3 regions of the Pseudarthrobacter sp. NPDC092424 genome follow, and region 1 is predicted to be linked to each of the others. Evidence: predicted binding sites of a transcription regulator. Region 1 holds the regulator's gene; each other region holds the start of a gene.
What was found. Region 1 encodes HrcA, which represses chaperone genes, less so after heat shock. Its sites were predicted from a motif close to TTNGCACTCGNNNNNNNCGAGTGCNAA; they were not measured.
Positions count from the first base shown of each region.

Region 1 (6,399 bases):
GGGCCGCCGTGTGCGTGCCGCGGTCGTGGCGGGTTTCCTGGCTGTGCCCCTGCTGCTGACCGGCTGCGTCGTCGAACCTGTCCCGGCGCCTTCCGGACCGCTTGGGCCGGGCACCACTGCCGGGGGAGGAACCCCCGGGGTCCCTGCCACCAGCGCCCCGCTTGAAACGACGCAGTCCTCCAACAAGGCCCCGGTGTATTGGATTGGCCGCAGCGGCCAGAACGTCTTTCTTTACCGCGAGTTCCGCGATGTGCCGGAGCAGGAAAATCCGGTCACCCGGGCACTGCGGGCCATGATGTCCGAGCAACCGCTGGATCCTGATTTCTTCACGCCATGGCAGAATCCCAGCAGCCTTGCCACGTCCATCTCGGGCAAGGATGTCATCAACGTGGACGTCTCCGAGGACGCATTCAACAGCAACCTGGACGCGGACATGGCTGCCCGTGCCGTCCAGCAGCTCGTGTACACGGCAACGGCCGCCGCTGCGAGTTCAGGCCTGATCGACTCCGGCCAGCAGATCAGGGTACGGATCCTGGTGGACGGCCATACTGACTACCCTGCCTTCAAACACATCCGGCTGGGCGACCTGATGTCCCGCGCCCCGGGCATGGTGGCCCCGGTGTGGATTATCGACCCGCAGGAGGGCGTGGAGATGGGTGCCGGCAGCGTCAAGATCACCGGGCGCAGCACCAAGGCCGGAAGCAGGCTGCGCTGGCAGATCCTGAAAGGCACGGAGGGCGCCGTGAAGATGCCGTACCTCACGGGCGAAACCACCGCCGCCGCAGAGGCCGGACAGTCGGGCATCTTCACGCTGGCCCCCAAGCTTCCCGCCGGGGACTACGAGCTGAAGGTTGCCCAGGCGGGAACCGGCGACGGCCCGGACCTGAATGCGGACACCAGGACGTTCAGCGTCCGGTAGTGCCCCAGCGTCCCAGCACATCGCTGGCGAGGACGACGGCGGCCGGCCCGGCCGTGGAGGAGCGCAGGACGTGGCTGCCGAGCAACGCGGTCACCGCCCCCTTATCGCAGAGCCGCGTCACCTCGCGCGGGCTGATGCCGCCTTCCGGCCCCACGATCAGCAGCACCTCCCGAACGCCCGCCCCATCGCGTCCCTGCCATGATTCAAGAACGCTCCGCAGCGGGCGGACGGCGTCCTCATGGAGGATCACTGCCAGGTCCGCGGCTTCGACGGCCGCGGCAAGGGCGGAGGTGTCGACGGCGGGACGCACCTCCGGCACCCAGGCGCGCCGCGCCTGCTTTGCCGCAGCTGCAACGACGGACTGCCACTTGGCGTGCGCTTTTGCGGCCCGGTCACCCTTCCAGCGCACGATGGAACGTTCCGACTGCCATGGGACCACCGCATCGATTCCGAGTTCCGTCGCCGTCTCGATGGCCAGTTCGTCGCGGTCGCCCTTGGCGAGGGCCTGGACCAGCACCAGCCGGACGTCCGGCCGGGCCTCGTCAGTAAGGGAGAGGCACTCGACTTCCAGGCCGGACGGGCCGGCCGACGCCACCGTTCCGGTCAGGCGCCGGCCGGCACCGTCGACGATGTCCACGGGTTCACCCTGCGCGAGGCGTTTGACCGCGACCGCATGCCGGGCTTCGGGTCCTTCCAGGACAAACGTGTCACCAGGACCGGTCCCGTCGAGGCCGCCGGCAGAGGTGAAAAAGACGGGGTTGCTCACCGCTACAGGTTACCCAGCCGGTCCCGAAGCTTTGCGAACATGCCGCCGCTGGCGGCGAGCTTGCCCTCGGTGATCTGTTCGCCGCGGAGCTTGGCCAACTGCCGCAGGAGGTCTTCCTGCGCAGCGTCCAGCCGGGCGGGGGTTTCCACCTGGAGGTGGACCTTCAGGTCCCCCCGGCCGTATCCGCGCAGGTGGGTCACGCCCAGTCCGCGGAGGGTGATGATTTCGCCCGACTGGGTGCCGGGCTTGACGTCGATTTCCTGGACGCCGTCGAAGGTTTCCAGGCTGACATCCGTGCCCAGCGCTGCCGCCGTCATGGGGATGTTCAAGGTGGCGTGCAGGTCATCGCCGTCACGGACGTACGTGGGATCGTTGTTGACCCGGATTTCCACGTAGAGGTCGCCTGACGGCCCGCCCGCGGGACCGGCCTCCCCCTGTCCCGAGAGCTGGATCCGGGTTCCGGTGGCAACGCCGGCAGGAACCTTGATGGTGAGTGACCGGCGGCTGCGGATGCGGCCCTGGCCGCTGCACTCGTTGCACGGATCCTTGATGACGGTGCCGAAGCCCTCACACGTACCGCAGGGTGCGGCGGTCATGACCTGTCCAAGAATGGAACGGACTGCCCGCTGGACCTGGCCGCTGCCGCCGCAGATGTCACAGCGCTCAGGGTGCGATCCCGGCTGGCAGCAGGAGCCCTCGCATGTGGGGCAGGTGACGGCGGTATCGACCTCAAGCTTCTTGTTGACGCCAAAGACGGCGTCGCGCAGTTCAATGCGCACGCTGATCAGGGCGTCCTGCCCGCGGCGGACACGCGACGCCGGGCCGGTGGTGCCTCCGGCTCCGAAGAATGTGTCGAAGATGTCCTGGAAGGCGAAGCCCTGGCCGGCATATCCACCGCCGCCGAACCCGTTGTCCGTGCCGTTCTCGTTGCCCGTGGTGTCGTAGACGCGGCGCTTCTGCGGATCCGAGAGGACCTCGTAGGCGTGGGTCACTGCCTTAAAGCGGTCCGAGGCATCCTGGCCGGGGTTGACGTCGGGGTGGAGCGTGCGGGCCAGCTTGCGGTAGGCCTTCTTGATCTCTTCCCCCGTAGCCTCCGGCGAGACTCCAAGGACGTCATAGTGGCTGCTCAAAGTTGGTTTCTCTTCCTTGTTGTAACGTCAGGGTCCCAGGATCCGGGACAGGTACCGTGCCACGGCGCGCACGGCGGCCATGGTGGTGGGGTAGTCCATCCGCGTGGGTCCGAGTACTCCGATTTTCGCTGCACTGTCCGGACCGTAGCCCGTAGCCACCACGGAAGCTTCCGCCAGGCCGTCGTACGGGTTTTCCCGTCCGATGCTCACGGCCACGCCGCGGTGGTCCTGCGCCATTTCGCCCAGGAGCCGCAGCATGACCACTTGCTCCTCCAGTGCTTCCAGGACCGGCCCGATGCTGAGTGGAAAGTCCACGTTGGAACGGGCCAGGTTGGCGGTGCCGGCCATGACCATGCGGTCTTCCCGGCTGGTGTGCGCCAGTCCTTCCAGGCCATGCGCCAGAGCCTGGGCCGCCTGCCGCTGGCCGGGGCCCACCGCGGAAACCACCGCCGGCAGGGACTGGGCCAACTGGCTGAGCGCCGTACCGCCCAGCGATCCCAGGAACCGGGTCCGCAGCGCGGCAAGTGCGTCGTCTCCCAGGTCCTGCCCGACGTCGACCACCCGCTGGTCCACCTTGCCGCTGTTGGCGATCAGCACCACCAACACCTTGCGCGGGGCAAGCAGGACGAATTCGATGTGGCGGACCAGCGCCCGGCTGAGGTGTGGATACTGCACCACGGCAACCTGGTTGGTGAGCTGCGACAGCAGGCGCACGGTCCGGTCCAGGACGTCGTCGAGATCGTCCGCGCCCTCCAGCAGCGACTGGATGGCGCGGCGCTCCGCCTGGGAAAGGGGCTTCACAGCCGAGATCTGGTCCACGAACAGGCGGTAGCCCTTGTCCGTGGGAATCCGGCCCGCACTGGTATGGGGCGCGGTAATGAGCCCCTCATCCTCCAGCGCCGCCATGTCATTGCGGATGGTCGCACTGGAGACGCCGAGATGGTGCCGCTCCACGAGGGCCTTGGAACCGACCGGCTCGCGGGAGTGGACATAGTCCTCAACGATGGCCCGCAGCACTTCCAGCTTGCGCGGTTCGCTCACACTCCACCTCCATCCAGGGTCCGGGGCGGCCTCGCCGGCCCGGTCAGCGCCACCATGACTGTTAGCACTCGACATGCCTTAGTGCTAACAGTCTATTATGACTCGCCCCGTTGTTAGCATTGGTACCGCTCCGGGGGAACGGGGCAACTGATCTATCACTAGGCGGAATGAATCCATGGATTACCAGAACTGGGGCCCCCGGGATATGTCGGCTCCTGCCAGGACCGCGCTGCCCGAGGTGCCGGTGGAGCGCGGCATGGTCCTTGAGGACGTCCAGTCGGGATGGGTGGGTGCGGTCACCCGGGTAGAGAAGTCCGGCGGCATGCATGTGGTCGCGCTGGAGGACCGGCGCGGAAAGTCCCGCTCCTTCAAACTGGGCTTCGGCTTCCTCCTCGAGGGCCGGCCGATCCGGCTGCTGCCGCCGGCCCCACGCACCGCCGCAGGACAGGCAGGCGGACCTGGCCGTACCGCGTCTGGTTCCGTGCGGGTCCCCGGCCAGCGCGCACAGGTGGCCAAGGCGAGCCGCATCTGGGTGGAAGGCAAGCACGACGCCGAACTGGTGGAGAAGGTATGGGGAGACGACCTCCGGGTGGAGGGCATCGTCGTCGAACCCCTCCACGGCATTGACGACCTCGCCGCGGCGGTGGCGGAATTCCGCCCCGGCCCCGGACGGCGGCTTGGTGTCCTGGTGGACCACCTCGTTCCCGACTCCAAGGAATCCCGCATTGCGGAGGCCGTGATGTCCTCACCGGGCGCGGCCGGCAACGTCCTTATTGTCGGTCACCCGTACGTGGACGTGTGGCAGGCAATCCGCCCGTCCGTGCTGGGCATCGAACAGTGGCCGGTGGTGCCCCGCGGGCAGGACTGGAAGACCGGCATACTGGCCGCCTTCGGCTGGCCGCATGAAACGAAGGAGGACATCGGCCTGGGCTGGCAGAAACTGCTGGGCGCCGTCCGGACCTACGCAGACCTGGAGGCGTCGCTGCTGGGACGCGTGGAAGAAGTGATCGATTTCCTCACCGTCCCCTAAAAGGCGGAGCCATGCCTGGCAGACAGTATTCTTATTAGTGCAGGTTCGCCAATTCCCGGCGGACCGGCAGCACAGGGCACCATGTACCCGCCGGCACCAATAGCACTCCAGAAGGAATCAGACCGTGGCAGAAAACGCACGTGATCACAGGAACCGCCAGGACGGCCCGGGCCGCTCCGAATACCACGGCGTTCCGGCGAATGCGCTGCCGCTGACGGCCAGCGAGGACCGGCAGTGGGCCACGCTGGCGCACTTTGGCGGCATCCTTGGCTGTGTGCCGTCTCTCCTGATCTACCTGATCTTCCGGGACCGCGGGCCGTTTACCGCGCAGGAGTCCAAGGAAGCACTGAACTTCAGCCTGCCACCCACCATCGCGGCCGTCATCGCCAATATCCTGGTGTTCGTCCCGGTGGTGGGCAACATCTTCGCCGTGATCGCGACCCTCATCTGGATCGCCCTCACGTGCTTCTCGGTCTCCGCCGGTATCCACGTGAACAAGGGCCAGCCGCACCGTTACCAGTACAACCTGCGCTGGATCAAGTAAGCCCACTGCAACGCGGGGTCACTTTTCGCCTCATATCGGCACGTTATGGGGACCGGAGTGACCCCGCGTTCAGTTCACGCAACTAGTCCGGCAGCAGGCGGCGGACCACGGCGTCAGCCAGGAGCCGGCCTTTGAGGGTCAGGACCAGGCGGCCGCGGAAGGCGGCGGCCGGTTCCACCAGGCCGTCGGCTATGAGTCCGGCCACTTCGTGGCGGCCCGCCGGTTTCAGCGAGGCAACGTCCAGCCCCGTGGAGAGTCGGGTCTCCAGCATCACGTGCTCCACGGCACGGGTCTCCAGGTCCAGGGTTTCCCTGCCGGCTGCCGGTGAGAGCCCCTGGCCCAGCCGGCCGGCATAGGCGGTGGGGTGCTTGACGTTCCACCAGCGCACGCCGCCCACGTGGGAATGCGCGCCCGGACCGATGCCCCACCAGTCATCCCCGCGCCAATAGGCGAGGTTGTGTCGGCAGGCGTGGCGCGGCGTCCGGGCCCAGTTGCTGACCTCGTACCAGCCGAGCCCTGCTTCGGTGATGAGCTGGTCGGCGAGTTCATACTTGGTGGCGTGATCGTCGTCGTCAATTTCCGGTACCTGGCCCCTGCGGATCTGCCCCGCAAGCTTGGTTCCGTCCTCAACGATCAGCGCGTAGGCGCTGATGTGGTCCGGGCCGTAGGACAGCGCCGTTTCGAGCGAGAAGCGCCAGTCATCCAGCGACTCCCCCGGTGTCCCGTAGATCAGGTCCAGGCTCACGTCCAGGCCGGCCTCGCGGGCCCACCGGACCACCTGCGGCACCCGTGCCGGCGAATGCGTCCGGTCCAGGACCTTGAGCACGTGCGGGACCGCGGACTGCATGCCGAAGGAAACCCGGGTGAACCCCGCCTCCTTCAGGACGGCAAGCGATTCCGGCGTGACGGAATCCGGGTTGGCCTCAGTGGTGACCTCGGCGCCGTCCTCGATTCCCCACCGGTCAACGG
Region 1 is NZ_JBIVQC010000002.1:436,415-442,813, forward strand. It holds gene ACIQCN_RS05030 (GerMN domain-containing protein) at 11-919, shown strand; gene ACIQCN_RS05035 (16S rRNA (uracil(1498)-N(3))-methyltransferase) at 906-1,685, opposite strand; gene dnaJ (molecular chaperone DnaJ) at 1,688-2,815, opposite strand; gene hrcA (heat-inducible transcriptional repressor HrcA) at 2,843-3,856, opposite strand; gene ACIQCN_RS05050 (DUF3097 domain-containing protein) at 4,032-4,886, shown strand; gene ACIQCN_RS05055 (DUF4870 domain-containing protein) at 5,011-5,430, shown strand; gene hemW (radical SAM family heme chaperone HemW) at 5,513-6,399, opposite strand, start outside.

Region 2 (6,399 bases), on a different contig from region 1:
TCCCTGCACAACGTCCGGCAGCGCTGGGGCTGCTCGCCCTACCAGGCGATGCAATCGCTGGCGGAACTCACCTCCATCCACCCCGCACCCGCCACTACGGTGCGGCTCAAACGGAGCGTGCTGGACAGCATCCGTGATCGGGAAGAGCTGGCCGGCCGGCTCCGCCGGGCTGCCGAGCTGGGCAGTTTCAGCAAAGCCTCCACCACCAGCCCCTGGCACGGAGCCCGGCTGCTCACGCGCAAGGAGACCGAAGAGGCACTGGACCTGGTCCGGTCCCTCGAAAAGAGCCTGCCGGCCCTGCGGGAACGCATGGAGTCCGTTGCGGAGCACGCTGAGATCCGCCTGGGCAATTCATTTGCCGAGTGGGGTGAGCAGCTGGAGCTGCTGCTTGCCGTCCGTGAGAGCCTGGACAAGTTCACCCCGGACATCTTCGACCGCCCCGTCACGGACCTGATTTCGGCCACGGCGCCCGCCGCCTGGCGCCGTGAGCGCGGGATAGAGCTGACCGCCATGCAACGCTCCCGTCTGCGCCGTGTGGCAAAGGAATATGTCCGGCCCGGCGTCCACATCGCAGACCTGCACAGCTCCCTGGTCCTGGTCCAGGAGCAGCGCGGACTGTGGGACGGCTATGCCACCACGCAGCGCCATCCGGCGGTTCCGTCCGGCCTCGCTGAGATGAACACCATCTACCGGGCATTGGACCGTGAGCTTGAGCAGTTGGGGGAGGCGCTGCGGCACACTGCCGCCGGCGCAGCACTTGCCTCCGTACCTTATCCGGAACTCATGGACCGGCTGCGGCGGCTTTCCGCCGACGCCGGGACGCTCAAGACCCTGCCCGAGCGGACCCTGCTGGTGGAGCACATGCGCGAGCACGGCCTGGGCGAGCTGCTGGCAGACCTGGCCGAACGCGAAGTGCCGGCCGAATCCGTCGCGGCCGAGCTGGACCTGGCCTGGTGGCAGTCCGCGCTCGAAGCCATGATCAGCGGCGACGACTATCTTGCCATGTCCGACGGCGAGGCGCTCCGCCAGCTCGAAGCGGAGTACCGCCTCGCGGACAACGCCCACATCGCCAGCGGCTCCGCGCGGCTGCGCTGGGACCTCGCCGAGCGCTGGCGGAGCGCCATCGCGGCCCACCCGCGCCAGGCCGCCCTGCTCCGAAGCCTGCTGAAGGACGGCAGGGTGTCCCTGCCCGCCCTTACGGCGCAGGCACCCGAGCTGATCTCCAGCCTGGTGCCGGTCTGGTCCGTCAGTCCCTACCTGATGACAGGCCTGCTCCCGGCCGAACAGCGGTTCGACGCCGTGGTCATCCTCGACGCCGAGGCAACCTCCCTGCAGGCGGTGCTGCCCTCGATCGCCCGCGCCCGCCAGGTCGTTGCCTTCGGGGACGCCCGCATCGCCAGCCCCCGGACCTTCACCGTCGGCGTCGAGCGGCTCGCACCCGGTGAAGCTGCCCACCACCGGGTGCAAAGCGCGTTTACCGCCCTCTCCGAGGTGCTGCCCGTGTGGCGGCTGAACTTCGTGTACCGCGCGGTGGACGAGGACCTGGTCCTGCAGCTCAGCAAGAATTTCTACGACGGCGGCCTCCGCCTCCTGCCCGAAGGGCAGACCGCCACGGGGCTGGACCGCTCCCTGCTGGTCGAGTACCTCGCGGACGGAACAGGGCTGCCCAGCGCCAACGACGAGGGCGTTGAGTCCGTGGCGGCGGAGGTTAACCGCGTAGTCCACCTGGTCTTCGAGCACGCCCGGACCCGCCCCCGGACCTCCCTTGCCGTAGTCACCGCCAGCCTGCGGCATGCGGCGCGGATCGGCGAAGCCATCCGCCTCCAGCTGCCCAACCATCCCGGGCTGTCGGCTTTCTTTGGTGCCGGCCCTGAATCCTTCCGGGTGGTGGACCTGGAACGTGCGCAGGGCCTGGTGCGCGACCACGTCATCTTCTCGCCCGGTTTCGGCCGGACGCCACATGGCCGGGCGCTGCACAGCTTCGGTCCGCTGTCCGCCGAGGGCGGCCGCGAAAAGTTCGCACTGGCCATGACGCGCGCTCGCCGCTCCATGCACGTCCTGACGTGCTTCCGGCCGGAGGATCTGGACCACACCCGGCTGACGCACGGTGCCATGGACCTCTACACGCTCCTGGACCGTGAGATCGCCGGCAACACCGACCTGGGCACCCCGGCCTCGCGCGCCGCCGCCAGTGAACAGGCGCTGGGCGCCGACCCGCTAGTAGCCGACCTGGGTGACCGGCTCCGGGCCCGCGGCGCCCGGGTATGGCACCAGTACGACGGCGCGATCGACGTCGTTGCAGCGGCGGACCCGCTGAGCACCATGGGGCAGGATGAAGCGGAACTTCCCAGGCCGGTTGCCATCGAGTCCGACGGCACGGAGCAGTACCGGACCATGAGCGTACGCGAGCGGAGCCGGCTGCGGCCGCAGCTGCTGGAGCGCCTGGGCTGGCGGTACATGCCGCTGTGGACCATTGAGGTGTTCACCGATCCATCGTCCTGCGCAGACCGGATCGCGGGCTATCTGGGGCTCGAAAGGGTTGCCCTCCCCGGCAGGACGGCGCCTGCCGCCGCGTTCCTTGACGACGACGTGGACCAGGCCTTGAATGGCATTGACCTGCGTGATGCCATCGCCGCCCGGTCGGCGGAATCAGATCCCCGTGCATCATTTGAAGAGGAGGCGGGCAGCGTGAGCCCGGAAGCGAAGAAGGACGGCATGGCAAAGGATGCTGTTGCCAACGATGCGGCTGCAAAGGATGCCGCTGCCAGGGACGGTGTGACCAGGAACTCCGCCACAGGGGATTCCGGGTCCAGGGGTTCGGCTGCCGCACAGCCGGGCCAGGGCAGGGTACTTCCGGACAAGGCCGCCGAGGACGATCCGCGGGCTTGGGGGGACCGCGACGAGGACCACGACGCGTGGCTCAAGGAGCAGCGACCGCCGCACTGGGGCTAGCACGGGTTACTGGCCAACGAGGACGAAGAACAGCTTGCCGCGGGTGGAGGCGCCCGCCAGGCGGGCGGCCTGCTCTGCCCCCGCAGCCACCACCAGCAGTCCCTCCGTCTCGGATGTGCCCAGCCATTGGCCGCCCTCCCCACCCTGGGCAGACGTCCACAGGACCGGCACGCCCTTGGCCAGGACTTCCGGCGGACGCGTTTCCTCAAACCCGCCGGCACCGGTGAGCACCACATTCACCAGTTGGCCAGGGGAGACCAGACGGACGGAGGAGGGATCTGCCATCCGCAGGGGAACTGCGGCGGAGCCCACCGGCGTGCCGGCCAGGAGCCCCGGACCGACCAACTGGGCGTCGGTGAGGAGCTGTCCCTTCCGCAAGGGGCCCGCGAGCTGCCGGCCCATGGCCTGGTCCCGCTGCCGGAAGAAGCCCTCGGCCACCGTCCCGGGAGGCACCCGGACGTTCGCGAGGTCGGCATCACCCATGGTGGCCCCGGCAGGCAGATCCCTCGTGGCAGCGACGGCGGCCGCCGTGTCCAGCGGCGCGGGCGTCAGTTGATGGACGGCGCTGGCGGCTGCCGCGCATAGAAGCAGCGCCACTGCGAGCCTCCGGTTCCGGTTAACCCAGCCGGTGAGCCGTGCGGGAAGCCTCCTGCGGGATCCATGGCGGAGTGCGGCGGGGTTACCCGGGCTGGTGCCGGACGGTTGCGGGCTGGTCCGGCTGCGAAGGAAGAAAGCAGGCATAAGCCCACGGTAGGAGCTGCGCCGGCGGAAAACTCAGGACCGGTTTTCGTATGTGGAAAAGCCTGGGGGCGCCCGTCGACGGGAGCGCGCCGGCTGATCAGCTGACAGCAGCCGCCGGAGCAGGTGCTGCGGGGGCAGCCGAAGGGGTCGCCGCCGGTGCGGACGGCGCGGCTGAAACGGTGCTGCCCTTGGCGTCGCGGGAATCGGTGCGGTAGAAACCGGAGCCCTTGAATACCACACCCACGCTGTTGAACTTCTTGCGCAGGGTTCCCTCGCATTCAGGGCAGGACGTCAAAGTGCTGTCAGAGAACGACTGGACAATGTCGAAGGCATGGCCGCAATCCTTGCAGGCATATGCATACGTTGGCACTGGTGCTCCTCCTCTTGGACAAACGAGAGGTCCCGTGCTGCCGGTCCGCGGAACCGTTTATCGGGTCGCCGCATTAGCAGTCGCAGGGCCTGAGTGCCAATTCTATCATCTGCCGGAGAACGGCTGCGCGACGGGTCAGGCCGCCGGGAGATCCCGGAAACCGCCGGGGGTGAGCACGGCGGGCACGGGTCGGTCGAAGGCCTCGGCCGGTATGATCCCGGCGGGCAGCAGTTCCTCGTCGTAGATCACGGCCGCCAGCGGGATTTCCTTGCCGGCCGTGGCCAGGTGGCCCAGAAACTTGTCGTAATAGCCCCCGCCCTGGCCGATCCTGTTGCCCTCGACGTCCACGGCGGTGGCCGGAATGAACAGGGCAGCGGCCCCGCCGGCGGTTTCCGGCCCGTGCCGTTCGCCCACAGGCTCCAGGATGGGAGCGAAGCGGCTCCGCTCGTATTCGGTACCGGGGCCCCAATACACCCAGGCGAGTTCCCGGCCCGGTTCGCATACGGGCAGCAGGACGCTGTGCCCTGCCCCGTGCAGGGCTTCGATGAGCCGGAGCGTTGGTGGCTCGAACCCCACGCTGAGATAGACGCAGACGGTGCCGGGCGTGTCGCCGGTGACGGACCGCGTCCAGGCCAGGCCGTTTCGGGCCAGCGCCGCGGCGGCCGCTTCCCGTTCCTGCGGTGTGAGGGCTGCCCTGTGCCGCCGGTGGGCCGTCCGGATGGCGTCCTTGGCTGATGTTGAATCCTGGTGCACGTTACTGCCTTCCGTGATCGCCTTGAATGCGCCGGGCATCCACTGTTACTGAATGCTTGACGCTGACGTTAGATTAGTCCGGTGAGTACCAGTAGCCCGAGAGTCCGCAAAGCCGTCATTCCTGCTGCAGGACTGGGTACCCGGTTCCTGCCGGCCACCAAGGCGATGCCCAAGGAGATGCTCCCTGTGGTGGACAAGCCTGCCATCCAGTATGTCGTGGAGGAAGCTGTCAGCGTGGGTCTCCAGGACGTGCTGATGATCACCGGACGCAGCAAGCGGGCGCTGGAGGACCACTTCGACCGTGTCCCGTCCCTGGAGTCGACCTTGTCGGACAAGGGCGACACCCGGAAACTCGAGGCCGTCCAGGCCGCCACCAAGCTCGGCGACATCCACTACGTCCGCCAGGGCGATCCCAATGGCTTGGGACATGCTGTCCTTCGCGCCCGCCAGCACGTGGGTGAAGAGCCGTTTGCCGTCCTGCTCGGTGATGACCTCATCGACGCCAGGGACGAGCTCCTGGGCACGATGATCGACGTCCAGGCCAGGACTGGCGGCTCCGTGGTGGCCCTTATCGAGGTGGAGCCTTCACAGATCAGCGCCTACGGGTGCGCAGACGTCGAGGCGATCGACGGCGAAGGGTACGTCCGGGTCAACCGGCTCGTGGAGAAGCCCTCGCCGGAGGAAGCTCCGTCCAACCTGGCAGTGATCGGCCGTTACGTCCTGCATCCGGAAGTGTTTAACGTCCTGGAAAGGACCGGTCCCGGGCGCGGCGGCGAGATCCAGCTGACGGACGCCCTGCAGGAACTGGCCGCCGGCGACGGTGACGGCTGTGGAGTTTATGGGGTGGTTTTCCGGGGCCGCCGCTACGACACCGGAGACAAGCTGAGCTACCTCAAGGCCTGCGTACAGCTGGCCATCGACAGCGAGGACCTGGGTCCGGGACTGCGCGAATGGCTGCCCGGCTTCACCGCCGGCCTGTCGAAGTAGCGCCGTGCGGCTAAGCCCCATCTGGCCGGTCACACTGGAATGCGGCGACCTCGTGCTGCGGCCCATCCGGTACCGGGACAAAAAGGAATGGACCGAGGTCCGGTCCCGCAATGGCCAATGGCTAGCCCCGTGGGAGGCGTCCAACCCTGACCCGGCCGGCGGCCTGCCGAATTACCGCCAGATGGTCCGGTCCCTCAATGCGCAGGCGGCCCAGGCCACGGCACTCCCTTTTGTGATCACAGAGCGAGTGCCCGGCCGCAGGCATCCCGCCATCGTGGGTCAGTTGACCGTGTCGTCGATCGTATGGGGTTCGGCCATGATGGCCACGCTGGGCTACTGGGTGGACCAGGCGCGTGCCGGCAAGGGGATCGCACCCACCGCGGTGGCGCTCACCACGGACCATTGCTTCCGGACGCTGGGGCTGCACCGGATGGAGATCAACATCCGGCCGGAAAACGGACCCAGCCTGCGGGTAGTGGAAAAGCTGGGGTTTCGGGATGAGGGCTACCGGCCCCGCTTCCTGCACATCAATGGCGAGTGGGCGGACCACCGGTCCTTCGCGCTCACGGCCGAGGAGGTGCCGGAAGGGCTGCTGA
Region 2 is NZ_JBIVQC010000001.1:151,997-158,395, forward strand. It holds gene ACIQCN_RS00775 (DUF4011 domain-containing protein) at 1-2,952, shown strand, start outside; gene ACIQCN_RS00780 (RcpC/CpaB family pilus assembly protein) at 2,959-3,693, opposite strand; gene ACIQCN_RS00785 (FmdB family zinc ribbon protein) at 3,791-4,063, opposite strand; gene ACIQCN_RS00790 (5-formyltetrahydrofolate cyclo-ligase) at 4,199-4,855, opposite strand; gene galU (UTP--glucose-1-phosphate uridylyltransferase GalU) at 4,898-5,803, shown strand; gene ACIQCN_RS00800 (GNAT family N-acetyltransferase) at 5,808-6,399, shown strand, end outside.
Region 2: ACIQCN_RS00785 (FmdB family zinc ribbon protein) is a predicted target of HrcA. The motif match lies at 4,137-4,163, and genes of this name have one in related genera.

Region 3 (6,399 bases), on a different contig from region 1:
ACGACGACGGATTGACGGAGGCCGTACAGGAGGCCGGGGCGGTGGAGCTGCTCCTGGTCCGGCACGGCGAGAGCGAGGGCAACGTTGCCGCCACGGAGGCGCGGCTGGCGGGGGCCGAGGTCATCGACGTACCTGCCCGGGACGCGGACGTGAATCTGTCCGGGACCGGGCAGGAACAGGCCAAGGCGCTGGGGACGGCGCTGGCCCGGATCGCGGAGGAGTTCCGCGCCGATGCCGTGGTGTCCTCCCCTTACGCGCGCGCCCGTCAGACGGCGGAAATCGCCGTGGAGACGGCAGGCTGGCCGGTGAAAGTAGTCACCGACGAACGGCTCCGGGACCGGGAGCTCGGCATCCTGGACCGGCTCACCCGGCTAGGCGTGGAGAACCGCTTCCCGGAAGAGGCCGAGCGTCGGCTCTGGCTGGGGAAACTGTACTACCGGCCGCCCGGCGGGGAATCGTGGGCCGATGTGGCGCTGCGGCTTCGGTCGGTCCTGGCCGAGCTGAACAACCTGGGCACCGGCCACCGCGTCATGCTGGTGTGCCATGACGCCGTGATCATGCTGTTCCGCTACGTCATGGAGGGGCTCTCGGAGCAGGAACTGCTTGACCTTGCCGCAAGCACGTCCGTCCTCAATGCCTCCATCACCCGTTACGTCCGCCCGTCCGGCGCGGGTCCGTGGACGCTGGAGAGCTTCAACGTGGCGGACCATCTGACGGAGCAGGGCGTCGAGGTCACCGAGCACGCCGGGGACGCAAGTGTCCACCCCCGGTAATTACGACGGCGGCGCCGCGGGTCCAGGAGCGCAGCCCGCCTTGGTCACCCCCTCCTTCCTCCGCGACTGGCCGTTGCCTGCCGCCGGCGAAGACAAGTATTCCCGCGGCTCGGTGCTGGTGGTGGGAGGGGCGCGGGCCACTCCCGGCGCGGCGTTGCTGGCCGGGACTGCGGCCCTCCGGGCAGGGGCCGGAAAACTTACGCTCGCCGTAGCCGAGTCCGCCGCCGTCCAGGTTGGGGTGGCACTGCCGGAGTGCGGCTCGATCGGGCTGCCCGAAAACTCCGGCGGGTCCGTACTTGCCAGCGGGCTGGAGCGGATCGCCACCTACCTGGACCGGGCCGACGCCATCCTGGTGGGCCCCGGGCTGGACGATTTGGACCTCGCCGAGGAGCTGCTGGGCGCGCTGCTGGCTCGGGAAGCGGCAGCGCGGGCGGACGCTGCCCGGGAGGACGCGGACGGTGACGCCGGCCGGGAAGGCGGTCCCGCCGTCGTTCTCGATGCCTACGCTTTGGGCGCCCTGGTGCGGCTGGAAACCAAGCTGGACCCGTGGCGCGGGCGGTTGATCCTCACTCCTAATCCCAACGAGGCCGCGCTCCTGCTGGGCCGCGATGCGGGCGATCTTCACGCGGACGGCCTTGAGGCAGCCGTGTCCGAGGTGGCTGCCCGGTATGACGCCGTGGTCAGCTGCCAGGGGGTGATCGCGCAGCCGCCGGCACACGGCCCTGGTGAACCGGACCTGTGGAAGATCACCACCGGATACGGGGGACTGGGGACGTCCGGCAGCGGTGACGTGCTGGCCGGGGCGGTCGCGGGGCTGCGGGCACGCGGGACCACCGGTCCGCAGGCAGCCTGCTGGGGTACTCACATGCACGCCGCGGCGGCCGACCGGCTGGCCAGCAGGATGGGACCGCTCGGCTTCCTTGCCCGCGAACTTGCCGACGAGCTCCCGGCGCTGATGCTGGAACTCGGCTCCTGACCCAACGCGGGGTCCCGGGTCCCGGGCGCAAAAGCCACCAGGCATGGGATGGCCCCCGGCCGGAACCGGGGGCCACCTTGCGGGAAGGCCGTGCATACGCTGCCGGTGCGCTGTCTGGCGCTGTGGCGTGCACAGAATGGCGAATCGCCCCAAAAGGCAGCCAACAGAAGGAGCGCGGCCTCCCGGTCCTATGAAATTGTCCTGCGGGACTATGCGGCGATCTCTTGCTTCGACCCCCTGGTTTCGATCTCGATCTTGCGCGGCTGCGCCTTTTCGGCGACGGGGATCCGCAAGGTGAGGACGCCGCCGTCGTAACTGGCCCTGATGTTTTCCGTGTCGAGGGTGTCTCCGAGAATCAGTTGGCGGCTGAACACGCCGCGCGGCCGCTCGGAGGCGATCAACTCGGTGTCCTTGCCGGCCGGTTCAGGGCGTTCAGCCCGCACCGTCAGGACGTTCCGTTCCACATCCAGGTCCACGGAATCCACCGCTACGCCAGGCAGGTCAAAGGCAACGACGAATTCCTTGTCCTCCCGCCACGCGTCCATGGGCATCGCAGCCGGACGCGCTGCCGTACCGAGGACCTGCTGGGCCAGCCTGTCCAGCTCGCGGAACGGATCGGTTCGCATCAACATGGCTTCCCTCCTCGAAAGAGACGGTTCCATATCAGCCGATCTGTGTTGACTGATATAGATTTTTTAGCACCGGCGCGGGAGGTCTTCAAGCGGTTCGGAACAGATTTTTTGAAAGTTTTTCGAGCGTTCGAACCGCGCAGACAGGGCCCCTTCCCGTGGGGAAGGGACCCTGCCAGGTGGTCTTCGGTTAGCTTCTGGTCGGGTCCGGGCGGAGCGGCGCCGGGCCCGGATCCGGTACCGGCAGCGGCCCGGGCGGTTCGGGGGTGGGGAAGGGACCGGGCGCCGGCGGTCCGGGAGGATGGGGCTGGGTGGGGTCAGGTGATGTCGGTTCCGGACCCGGCTCCGGCGGGAACGGCTCGGGTTCGTGCACTGGCGGGATGGTCATGGAACTTCCCCTCTCACGCTGGGCGGATGTGCCTCAAATGACCAGAATACGCCCGCGACCTGGGCGCCGATAGGGCGGCGTCCCGATGCTCGATCAAGTGAGAGAGCGTCAGCGGGAAAACCGCATTAAGTGAGAGAGCGTCGGTGAAGGGGGCCGGCGAGGGGAGCGGGGAAGGTGGCCGGCAGCGGGCCAGGCGGGTTTGCCCGGTAGCGAACGGGCCGCAGGATTGTCCGAGGGGGTCTATATATTGAAGGCATGACCTCCACTCCCCTGCAGGATCCCGCCAGCACTGCCCCCGCCACGGCCGCCTCACCGCCCGTCGCCAAGCGGATTCCCATGGAGCGGACGCATCACGGAGACACTTTCGTGGACAACTACGAGTGGCTGCGGGACAAGGAATCCGCCGAGGTCGTAGCGCACCTGAAGGCCGAGAACGCCTACCAGGAGGCGGTCACGGCACACCAGGAACCGCTGCGCGAGGCGATCTTCCAGGAGATCAAGGGCCGGACGCAGGAAACCGACCTGTCTGTCCCGCACCGGAAGGACGGCTGGTGGTATTTCAGCCGCTCGGTGGAAGGCAAGGAGTACGGCATCCAGTGCCGCGTCCGCGCCAGCGATACCGAGGACAAGATTGCCGACTGGACCCCGCCTGCGGTTGAGCCGGGAATCGGGATTCCCGGCGAGGAAGTCCTGCTGGACGGCAACGTGGAGGCGGAAGGCAAGCCCTTCTTCTCCGTGGGCGGCTCGGCCGTGACTGTCGACGGCAACCTTTACGCCTACGCCGTGGACAACTCCGGCGACGAGCGGTTCACCCTCCGCATCAAGGACCTCCGCACCGGCGAACTTCTGCCGGACGTCATCGAGAACATCTTCTACGGGGTGGCATTCTCCCCCGACGGCACGCGCATTTTCTACACCGTGGTGGACGATTCCTGGCGCCCCTACCAGGTGAAGGCGCACATCCTGGGCACGCCCGTCGCCGACGACGTAGTCATCTACCAGGAGGACGACGCCGCCATGTGGCTGGGCTTCGAGCTCTCCGCAGACCGGCGTTACCTGGTGCTGGGGATCGGCTGCTCCGAGTACAGCGAGACACGCCTGCTCCGGTTCGATGACCCCTCCGGGACAGTCCGGGCCGTCATCCCGCGCAGCGAGCGAGTCCTCTACGAGGCCGAGCCCTTCCTGCTGGATGGTGCAGAGCGCATCCTTCTGACGCATAACCGCGGCGCCGTGAACTCCATGGTCTCGCTGGTTGACCCGGCCGAGCTCGAAAAGCCGCTGGCGGAGCAGAGGTGGCAGACCGTCGTCGGACATTCCGAGGAGGTCCGCGTCAACGGCGCCGGCGTCACCGCCACCCACCTGATCGTGTCCATCCGCAAGGACACCATTGAGCGCGTCCAGGTGATGGGGCTGGCCGGGCTGGGGACGCCGGCGCAGGAAGCGCCCGTGGAACCGGCGTTCGATGAGGAGCTCTACACTGCCGGAGTGGGCGGGTCAGACTATGACGCCCCGGTGATCCGGCTGGGCTACACGTCCTATTTCACCCCGTCGCGCGTCTACGATTTCGTGCTGCCCACCGCGGAACGGCCCGCCGGTGAGCTGCTGCTGCGCAAGGAAAGCCCGGTGCTGGGCGGATATGACGCCGCCGACTACGTGGCCACCCGGGAATGGGCGACGGCGGCGGACGGCACGCGCATCCCGCTTTCCGTTCTGCGGCACAAGAGTGTGCGGCAGGATTCGACGGCGGCGGGCCTGGTCTACGGCTACGGCTCATACGAGATGAGTATGGACCCGGGGTTCGGCATTGCACGGCTGTCGTTGCTGGACCGGGGCGTGGTGTTTGTCATTGCGCATGTGCGCGGCGGCGGTGAGCTGGGCCGGAAGTGGTACGACAACGGCAAGAAGCTGGCCAAGAAGAACACCTTCACCGACTTCATCGACGCCACAGGCTGGCTGGCCGCGTCCGGCTGGGTGGACCCGGCCCGGATCGCGGCGCTGGGCGGATCGGCCGGCGGCCTGCTGATGGGCGCGGTGGCCAACCTTGCCCCGGAGAAGTACGCGGCCATCGTGGCGCAGGTGCCGTTCGTGGACCCGCTGACCAGCATCCTGGACCCGGACCTGCCGCTGTCCGCGCTGGAGTGGGAGGAATGGGGCAACCCCATCACAGACCCGGACGTGTACGGCTACATGAAGTCCTACTCGCCCTATGAGAATGTCCGGGCGGCCGCTTACCCCAAAATCGCTGCCGTCACGTCGTTCAATGACACCCGCGTGCTGTACGTGGAGCCGGCCAAGTGGGTGCAGGAACTGCGGAGCAAGACCACCGGGACCGAGCCGGTCGTCATGAAGATCGAGATGGACGGCGGGCATGGCGGCGCGTCAGGACGGTACGTGCAATGGCGGGAGCGGGCCTGGGACTACGCATTCATCGCCGATGCCCTGGGCGCGACCGAACTGCTGCCGGGCGCCGGGCTGAAGTAAGCCCCTCCCAGTCGAGCGTACGACGGCGGCCGCCGCCCGCCGTCGTACACTCAACTCCCGAGGGGGTGCCGCAGCGGTTCCGCCACATGCTCACCCTGCTTACCATGTAGGGGTGTCCGCGATCCGTTCCGGGCCGGACCGCACGAACCCTGGGCGAAGGAGTGGCATGAAAAGCTTCGAAGTGGTGGTCATCGGCGGCGGCAACGCGGGCGTGTCGCTGGCGGCCCGGTTGGAGCGGTACGGCGTCAAGGACGTGGCCCTCATCGAGCCGAAGAACCACCACCTCTATCAGCCGCTGTTTTCGCATATCGCCGGCGGGCGGGCGTCTGCCAAGGAAGCGGTCCGGACACAGGAGTCGGTGACGCCCAGGGGTGTCACCTGGATCCGGGACAGCGCCGTGGATGTGGACGCCAACGCCAACACTGTCACGCTGGAGTCCGGGTCAACAGTGGCCTACGGGCAGCTGGTGGTGTGCCCCGGCCTGCAGTACGACTGGGACGCCGTTCCCGGCCTCGCCGAGGCCGTGCACTCGCCCCATGGCGCGTCGCACTACGAATTCGAGCTCGCTCCCAAGGCCTGGACCCTCCTCAGCGGGCTGACCTCCGGCACCGCCGTGTTCACCATGCCGGCGGGGCCCATCAAGTGCGGCGGCGCCAGCCAGAAGCCCATGTACCTCGCCTGCGACTACTGGCGCGAACAGGGCGTCCTGGACCAGATCCGCGTGGTGATGGTCCAGCCCTACCCCACCGTGTTCGGCGTGCCGGAGGTGGACCGGGAACTGGACCGGAAGATCGCGGAGTACGGCATCGAGCTGCGCACGAACGGCGAACTCGTGGCCGTGGACCCCTCTGCTCAGACGGCCACCATCCGCAATGTCGAGACCGGGGATGAGGAACAGCTCCACTACGACGTCCTCAATGGCGTACCGCCGCAGTCGGCGCCGGACTGGCTGAAGGCCACGGATCTGCCGGCTGCCGGGGACAAGGGCGGCTTCGTGGAGGTGGACCGGCAGACGCTGCGGCATCTCCGGTACCCAAACGTCTGGTCCCTGGGCGACGCCGCGGGCACCACCAACTCCAAGTCCGGCGGCGCCCTGCGCAAGCAGACCAAGGTGCTGGCAAGGAACCTGGTGGCCGCACGGCAGGGCAAGCG
Region 3 is NZ_JBIVQC010000010.1:69,585-75,983, forward strand. It holds gene ACIQCN_RS13645 (histidine phosphatase family protein) at 1-773, shown strand, start outside; gene ACIQCN_RS13650 (NAD(P)H-hydrate dehydratase) at 757-1,749, shown strand; gene ACIQCN_RS13655 (Hsp20/alpha crystallin family protein) at 1,959-2,381, opposite strand; gene ACIQCN_RS13660 (S9 family peptidase) at 3,022-5,247, shown strand; gene ACIQCN_RS13665 (NAD(P)/FAD-dependent oxidoreductase) at 5,414-6,399, shown strand, end outside.
Region 3: ACIQCN_RS13655 (Hsp20/alpha crystallin family protein) is a predicted target of HrcA. The motif match lies at 2,445-2,471, and genes of this name have one in related genera.